2 regions of the Rhizobium brockwellii genome follow, and region 1 is predicted to be linked to the other one. Evidence: riboswitches for the same ligand, from Rfam matches in the RefSeq annotation. Region 1 holds a riboswitch; the other holds the start of a gene.

Region 1 (4,418 bases):
CATGCGCTCCACTCTGCTCGACACGAAAGTACCGCTTCCGTGGCGCGATTCCAGTGTGCCGGATGCCATCAGATCGCGATAGGCGGTGCGCACGGTGACACGGCCGAGCTTCAGAGCCTCGGCAAGGTCGCGCTCGCCCGGGAGTGCGGTGCCGGGCTTCAGCAACCCTTCCTGAATGAGGCCGGTCAGCGTCTGCGCCAGCCGCTTGTAGAGCGGCCCGGTCAGTGCCTCGTCGCGCAGGCCGCGGCTGTTTAGTTCCACTATCAGACTGGTTCTATCCATAGGCACATAATAGAACCTATATAGAACCAATCGGCAAGACAGAATCGAGTGCCGAAAGAAAAAACCCTCGTCGGCGGGCCGTCGAGGGTTTCATAGCGATCAAATTTGACAGTCGTGCGTCGACAGCGCCGCGCGTTTAGAAACGCGCGGCGCTGGAGGATGCTCAGTTCTTGGTGAAGATATAATCCGTCTCCTGGCGCAGCACTTCGCCGGGGCGCAGAACCGCATTCGGAAAACCTTGGTGATTGATCGCATCCGGCCAGACCTGTGTCTCCAGGCAGAAGCCGGCGAATGGACCGTATTTGCGCCCGCCGATGCCGGGAGCCCCAGTATCGAGCTTGAAGCCCGCATAGAACTGGACGCCTGGCTCGGTGCTGCGCACTTCCAGCGACACACCCGAATACAGGCTGCGGGCGAGCGCGACACTCCGCTTGGCGGTGCGCTCGCCCGACAGGCAGAAATTATGGTCGTAGAACATCTGTTCGCTGCCGACGAAACGCTTCATCGGCGCCATCTCCCGGAAATCGAATTCGGTGCCCTCGACGGAACGGGTCTCGCCGGTCGGCACCTGCTTCTCATCGGTCGGCAGATAATGATCGGCGGCAATCATGATATCGTGGCCAAGCGCATCTTCGCGACCGTCGAGATTGAAATAGGCGTGCTGGCAGACACTGGCGAGCGTCGGCTGGTCGCTGGTCGATTCATAGGTGATCGACAGTTCACCGTTGCCATGCACCCAGAAAGTCGCCTGGATGGTGCAATTGCCGGGATAGCCGGCGCGGCCATCGGGATCGACGATCTTCAGCACCACGCGGTCGACGTCATGCTCGACGATCGTCCAGTTGCGTTTGGCGATATTGTCGCTGCCGCCATGCAGATGCGTCACGCCGTTTTCATTCAGTTCGAGCTGATAGTCCTTGTCGTCAAGCGTAAACCTGCCGCCGCCGACGCGGTTGGCGCAGCGGCCCGGTGTCGCGCCGAAATAGGATGAATAGAGGGGATAGCTATCGAAATCATCAAAGCCGAGCTGCAGCGGCGCGTCATGGCCCTCGAGACGCAGATCCTGGATGACCGCGCCCCAGCTTATGATCTTGGCCGTCAGCCCGCCGCCCTTGATCTCGACGCGATAGACGGTCTCACCCGCCTTCGTCTGCCCGAAAACGTCCCGCTCCAACTTATCCGACATATCGACCGTCCATTCTATCCCTGCTGCAAATTCCTCAATTCGGAATCGATTTGAGGAATTTGCAGCGATTCAAAGTGTGCCTTGCACGTCCGATGAAGACGCGCGGTGTGGTAGGGTTCAGGACAGGAACCTGCCCGCATTTGTTTCAATCCGCAACCGGCCGATCGGAAAGAAATGCCGCAGCGGTGATGCAGCGGCACCAGCTCGCGGCGCGATCGGCAACGGTCAGAGGTCCGTGCCGATCTCTTCCACATCAAAGGGCGTCGTCTGGTAGATTTCGTTGATCCAGTTGCCGAACAAGAGATGCGCATGGCTGCGCCAGCGGTTCTGCGGCGCAAGCGCCGGATCGTTATGCGGGAAGTAATTGTGCGGCATCTTGATCGGCACGCCGGTATTGACGTCGCGGAAATACTCGTCGGAAAGCGAGGTGGAATCATATTCGACATGGTTGAACATGTAGAGCCGCCGGCCTCTCTTCTCGTGCACGAGGCAGACGCCCATTTCGGCTGATTCCATCAGGATCTCCAGGCTTTCGGATTTCTCGATATCGGCGCGGCGCACTTCGGTCCAGCGCGACACCGGCACTTCGAAATTGTCGGAAAAGCCGTTGAGATAGATCGAGGAAGGCTTCAGGTTCCGGTGGCGGTAGACGCCGAAGGCCTTCTCTTTCAGCTCGTATTTCGGAACGCCGTGAAAATGATAGATCGCCGCCATCGCGCCCCAGCAGACGTTCATCGTCGAATGGACGTTCGTTTCTGTCCAGTCGAGAATCTCCTGCATCTCCGGCCAATAAGTGACGTCCTCATAGGGCAAAAGCTCGATCGGCGCCCCGGTGATGATGAAGCCGTCGAACTTGCGGTGCTTTACCTCCTCCCAGGTCTGGTAGAAGGCAAGCAGATGATCCTCGGACGTGTTCTTCGCCTTGTGGCCGCCGATGCGAATGAGCGACAGTTCCACCTGCAGCGGCGAGGCGCCGACGAGGCGGGCCATCTGCAGCTCGGTCTTGATCTTGTTCGGCATGAGGTTGAGCAGCCCGATCTGCAACGGTCGGATATCCTGACGGATCGCCAACGTCTCGGTCATCACCCGCACACCCTCCTGAACCAGGGTTTCGAAGGCGGGCAGCGTATCGGGGATCTTGATGGGCATTGCGGTCACTCGATCAAAAACAAAAACCGGCGGCGACAAAAATCGCTACCGGTCCGCACGCGGCCCTTTAGCGACTTTTTTAACGTGGCTGCAAGCCGGCCGGCCAAATCACCACGGAGGCCTTAATTAGACCCAGTCTGATTGCGAATCAACTGGCGAATGCATGCAGGAGAGACCCATGCAAGCATCATCACACTTTAATGACTGATAGAATCTGTTGATAGACCCGTAACGCCACCATGTTATTTATAAGGGTATGGGCGATTTGGAAAAGCGTAATGGCAGATAAAATCGAGGGGAGGCCGGGCATCGTAAGGCAGGATAGGGTAGGGTATGATTTCAGCCTGACATATCGCCTCGGCGTCATGTTCTCAGCATTCTGGAATTCGGAAGTGCGTGGCAGGGTGCTGTTTCTGGCGACCGTGCTGATCCTCGTTATCCTGGCGACATCCTACGGCCAGGTGATTTTGAACGAGTGGAATGCGCCCTTCTACGACTCTCTGGAGCGCCGCGACCTCGGCGAATTCTTCCACCAACTCGAAATCTTCGCGATGATCGCCGGCACACTGCTGCTGCTCAACGTGCTGCAGGCCTGGCTGAACCAGATGACGGCGCTCTATATGCGCGAAGGCTTGTCACGCGATCTTGTTGACCAGTGGCTGAAGCGCAAGCGGGCGCTGCGGCTTGCCTCCAGCGGCCTGATCGGCGTCAATCCGGACCAGCGTCTGCACGAGGATTCCCGCAACCTTGCCGAAAGCACGACAGGGCTGGTTCTCGGCCTGCTGCAATCGACCATTCTTCTGGTGAGCTTCATCGGCGTGCTCTGGGAGCTTTCGAGCGGCTTCATCTTCCGCATCAGCGGCCATAGCTTCTCCATTCCGGGCTACATGGTCTGGGCGGCGATTTTCTATGCCGCTTCCGCCTCGGTGCTGAGCCAGGTCGTCGGCCGCAAGCTGGTGAAGCTCAATGCCGATCGTTTTTCGAAAGAGGCCGAGCTTCGCTTCACGCTGATGCATGCCAATGAGAACATGCCGGCGATCACCGTTGCCCGCGGCGAGGAGAACGAACGCCGGCGCATCAACGCCGATATCAGCTCGGTCCTGACAGTCGTCAAGCGGCTTGCCATGGCCAATACCAATCTCACCTGGGTTTCGGCCGGCTATGGCTGGCTGGTGATCGTCATCCCGATCATCGTTGCCGCCCCCGCCTATTTCTCCGGCGGCCTCACCCTCGGCCAGTTGATGATGTCGGTCGGTGCCTTCAACCAGGTCAACACGGCGCTGCGCTGGTATGTCTCCAATTTCGGCCCGATCGCCGAATGGCGCGCCACGCTGATGCGCGTCACCGATTTCCGCCAGGCGTTGCTCGACATGGAGGAGGACTTCGACCTGAAGGACAGCATCGCCTATGAAAACACCGCGCCCGACACGCTGACGTTGAAGGATGTGGTGATCGTCGCCAAGGTCGGCGAAGACATCGAGGAATGCGGCGGTTTCCGCCTGCGTGAAACCAATGTCGTGATCAAGGCCGGAGAAAAGATCATGATCAACGGCGATCACAGCGTCAACCGCAAGCTGCTCTTCCAGGCGATGGCCGGCCTCTGGCCGTGCGGCAGCGGCACGATAGGCCTGCCGCCAATCGACGACATGCTCTTCGTTCCGCAGGTTGCCTATGTTCCTGGCGGCACGCTGCGCGAGGCGCTGGCCTTTCCCGAACGTCCCGAAGCCTACGAGAAAGCCGCCGTCGAGGCGGCCCTCGACAAGGTTGGTCTCCATTCGCTGATCGCAAGGCTCGATACCCG
Region 2 (4,418 bases), 710 kb from region 1:
CGAAGACGTAGCTCAATCCCCATCCCGCCGCAACGAATGCGATGTAAAGGTAGAACGGCGTGAAAGGCGACCTGCTCGACGCTGCTGCTTTTTTCCGACGGTGAATTGTTGCGCCGGCTGCGGCATCTTTCCTGGAGGCTGATCCGCCCCCATCGCTTCTGCTGGAATTAGTCCGGAACCTGTCCCGAGCCCGGCAAAGAGCTTTCTGAGCTCTTCCGATTTATCGGGATCTTCTTCATCCGAGATGCGAACTGCGCGATGCCCAAACGGCGGCACTAACGCCTCAGGTAAAGTCCAGGGAAGATTGGAAGCCTTATGGTCGTGCGCAAACTCTCGAAGCAGTTCGGCTTCTTCAAGTGTCGAGCTGTCCACCTCTTCGCCTTCTCGCGGCTCCTGCCCGCCATAAAAAATCTCCGACCGGCTATAAAAACCCGCATTGACGCGGTCTATCAGCCGCTGCACCGTCATGCTGTCTTCGCTCCTGTAGGCAGAATTTTCGAGAAGGTCGAAAGGTTCTGTCCGCCAGAAATAGCTTGCGGCAGTTGCCAGATCGCAGTCCGGCTGCGTCAGGATCCACTCGAACACATCTTCAGCGAAGTCGAAGTTCAGATCTTGCGCAATAGCATGACGAGCATCGGGGGACCGGCCGGTCAACCAATCTATCATGGCCCGCTGTTCAGCATCGTAACTTTCGAATTTGCCGTCCATCGTTCTTCCCCGGAATGACCGGGCGCATCCTTAAGCCGGCACGCTGCATCGGACAATGTGTTGCAACGCTTTCCCGTATCGTCGCCGATGCCGGCTACAAGGGCCGCAACGCTCGGCCTTTCCGCATGATTTCATCGACTAATAGCGCCGGCACGTGGAGGAAGCCTATATCATCTGGCCCGACAGGAGCGTGACCATCGCGCATCGTCGGTACAAGCAGATCCGGTTTTTCGGGGATTAGGTCTTGGTCGGCGTGTAAATCTCAACTGCCGAAGTGAGGTAGTGCCGAAGGTTTCCAACTCGTTCAAGCACAGCGAGTTGCAGCTTGCTTCTCCGAAAGTCGATGGGGACCAGCTTTCACCGGTCCCCAGCAAGTTCTGCCGGAAACATAAGAAAAACTGGAAAGCCTTGGCTTAACTGGGTCGCCAGCCGCCGTTATCTAATATCGATGGATGAATAGCTGGAGCGGGTGAAGGGAATCGAACCCTCGTATTCAGCTTGGGAAGCTGCTGCTCTACCATTGAGCTACACCCGCGATGAAGCGAGATTTCCAACAGATGTGGGCCGCTGTCAAGTCGCGGCGGTCGGGAAGGCTCAGATGCGGAAGTGCTTCGAGAGTTTGAGGCCCTGGGCCTGGTAGTTCGAGCCGAGACCGGAGCCGTAGAGGCTGGCGGGCTTTTCCTGCATATGTTCGTAGACGAGGCGGCCGACGATCTGGCCGTCTTCGAGGATGAAGGGCACCTCGTGGCTGCGCACTTCGAGCACGGCACGGCTGCCGCGCCCGCCGGCAGGCGCATGGCCGAAGCCCGGATCGAAGAAGCCGGCATAATGAACGCGGAATTCGCCGACCAGCGGATCGAACGGGGTCATCTCGGCTGCATAATCCGGCGGCACGTGCACGGCCTCGCGCGAGACGAGGATATAGAATTCGTCGGGATCGAGGATCAGCTCGTTGCGGCCGCGACTGTGGAGGGGCTCCCAGAAATCGAAGAGGTCGTGCTCGGCCTTCTTGTCGACGTCGACGACGGCAGTGTGATGTTTGCCGCGATAACCGATCAGGCCGTCCTTGTCTCCGGCGAGGTCGATCGACAGGGCAATGCCGCCGCCTGATACGTTCGGCAGCTTGCTGGCGACTAGCGTCTCGCTCTCGTGCAGCTTCAACAGTTCCGGCTCGCCGAGCAGGGCCTGGCCGACGCGGAAACGGATCTGCGACAGGCGTGAGCCGCGGCGCACGACGATCGGGAAGGTGCGCGGGCTGATTTCGAGATAGAGCGGGCCGGAATAGCCTGCCGGGATCTTGTCGAATTCCTGGGCGTAATCGGTGATGACGCGGGTAAAGATATCGAGGCGCCCGGTCGAGCTCTTCGGATTGGCCGAGGCCGACATGTCGACCGGCAGCGCTAAGCTCTCCATCAGCGGCACGATGTAGACGCAGCCGGTTTCGAGCACCGCGCCTTCGGACAGGTCGATCACGTGCAGGCTCAGCCGGTCGAGCTTGTCGGACACCAGATGCGAGGGGCCTGGCATGAAGCTGGCGCGCACGCGAAAAGCCTTGCCGCCCAAGCGCAGGTCGAGGCTTGCCGGCTGGATCTGGTCGCGGTCCAGCTCCCGCTCGGAGATCAGACGCCCCGTTTCGAACAGCGCGGAGATCGCGCGATCCGCCAGAATTCCCGTTTCGCGAGCCATCATGCCTCATCCATCATTTGCCGCCGACAAAACCAAACTCGGGGAATTGACGCAAGCAGCTAACAGCAGTATTGCAGAATTATCCCGTGGTGATTTGGCCGGTCGGCTTGCAGCCACGTTAAACAAGTGGCTAAAAAGACCGGGTTGAAACCGGTCTGCTTTTGCGACCGGTTTTTTTTATGTGAAGGTGATGGCATGAGCAAGACCTGGCGCCCGGCAACCCAACTCGTCCACGGTGGCACGCTGCGTTCGCAATATGGCGAGACGTCCGAGGCAATCTATCTCACCCAAGGTTTCGTCTACGAGACGTCGGAGGCGGCCGAAGCCCGCTTCAAGGGCGAGACGGAGGGCTTCATCTATGCCCGCTACGGCAGCCCCACCAACGACATGTTCGAAAAGCGCATGTGCATGCTCGAAGGCGCCGAAGACGCCCGCGCCACGGCTTCCGGCATGGCCGCCGTCACCGCGGCGATCCTCTGCCAGCTGAAATCAGGCGATCATATCGTCGCCGCGCGCGCCCTGTTCGGCTCCTGCCGCTGGGTCGTCGAGACGCTGGCGCCAAAATACGGCATCGACTGCACGCTGATCGACGGCCGGGATCTGGCGAACTGGGAAAAGGCGATCACGCCAAAGACCAAGGTGTTCTTCCTGGAAAGCCCGACCAATCCGACGCTCGAAGTAATCGATATCGCAGGCGTCGCCAAGCTCGCCAACCAGATCGGCGCCAAGGTCGTCGTCGACAATGTCTTCGCCACGCCGCTTTTCCAGAAGCCTTTGGAGCTCGGCGCCCATATCGTCGTTTATTCCGCCACCAAGCATATTGACGGCCAGGGCCGCTGCCTCGGCGGCGTCGTGCTTTCCGACAAGGAATGGATCGACGAGAACCTGCACGATTATTTTCGCCATACCGGCCCGGCCATGTCGCCGTTCAATGCTTGGACACTGTTGAAAGGCATCGAGACGCTGCCGCTGCGCGTGCGTCAGCAGACCGAGAATGCGGCAAAGATCGCCGATTTCCTGGCCGAGCAGGGCAAGGTCGCCAAGGTGATCTATCCCGGCCGCAAGGACCATCCGCAGGCCGATATCATCGCCAAGCAGATGACCGGCGGCTCGACGCTGGTCGCCTTCGAGCTGAAGGGCGGCAAGGATGCGGCCTTTGCGCTGCAGAACGCGCTCGATATCGTCAAGATCTCCAACAATCTCGGCGACAGCAAGAGCCTGATCACCCATCCGGCGACGACGACGCACAAGAACCTGACGGATGAGGCGCGCGCCGAACTCGGCATTTCTCCGGGCACGGTCCGCCTTTCGGCCGGGATCGAGGATACCGACGACCTGATCGAGGATTTCGCCAAGGCGCTTGCCAAGGTCTCGGCCTGATCGACAGTCATGACGGCCGGATCTCACGCGGGTTCGGCCGGATCTCATCAAAGCACGTCGCGATCTTTGCGCGACATGCTCGGGGTTCGGCCGTGCTGGACCTCACCAAGGTGAGGCCGGATCTCACCAAGGTGAGACCGGGGGGGGGGGGAACAAGTTTGCCCGCCGCGGCGTTCCGAAACGGAATTAACACTGACAATTAGGCTTAACGATCGAAAACCCTTCGGATCACAGCCATTTCAGCGATGATAATTGTTCCGTTTCTTGACGGACAGGGCCTCTTATAAGATACGGGTAAGATATCTTGACTAAGGTGCAAGGCATGTATCGCGCCCTCACAAGAGACATCGAAGTTGTCGTCGAACCGTTCTATCTGGAGGAGCAATCCGATCCGGACGATGACCGCTATGTCTGGGGTTATCGGATTGTAATCAGCAACAATTCCGGCATCGCCGTTCGGCTGGTCAATCGTTACTGGAACATCACCGACCAGAACGGCCAGGTTGACGAGGTCACCGGTCCCGGCGTCGTCGGCGAACAGCCGCGGCTCAGCCCTGGCGACACCTACGAATATTCCTCCGGCTGCCCGCTCGACACGCCCTCAGGACTGATGTTCGGTCATTACCAGATGGAAACGGACGAAG

The links. Region 1 has a riboswitch for S-adenosylmethionine ahead of metA (homoserine O-acetyltransferase MetA). Riboswitches for the same ligand answer to the same signal wherever they lie in the genome.
Region 2: another riboswitch for S-adenosylmethionine. It lies ahead of RLCC275e_RS00845 (O-succinylhomoserine sulfhydrylase); the one in region 1 lies ahead of metA (homoserine O-acetyltransferase MetA).

The regions. Positions count from the first base shown of each region.
Region 1 covers NZ_CP053439.1:4,298,089-4,302,506, forward strand. Annotated here, with positions in the region: gene RLCC275e_RS21075 (GntR family transcriptional regulator) at 1-282, opposite strand, end outside; gene RLCC275e_RS21080 (aldose epimerase family protein) at 446-1,468, opposite strand; gene metA (homoserine O-acetyltransferase MetA) at 1,694-2,617, opposite strand; SAM riboswitch at 2,665-2,742, opposite strand; gene RLCC275e_RS21090 (ABC transporter ATP-binding protein/permease) at 2,857-4,418, shown strand, end outside.
Region 2 covers NZ_CP053439.1:168,412-172,829, reverse strand. Annotated here, with positions in the region: gene RLCC275e_RS00860 (DUF4274 domain-containing protein) at 13-708, opposite strand; tRNA gene RLCC275e_RS00855 (tRNA-Gly) at 1,170-1,243, opposite strand; gene RLCC275e_RS00850 (2'-deoxycytidine 5'-triphosphate deaminase) at 1,303-2,397, opposite strand; SAM riboswitch at 2,471-2,549, shown strand; gene RLCC275e_RS00845 (O-succinylhomoserine sulfhydrylase) at 2,590-3,774, shown strand; gene apaG (Co2+/Mg2+ efflux facilitator ApaG/CorD) at 4,097-4,418, shown strand, end outside.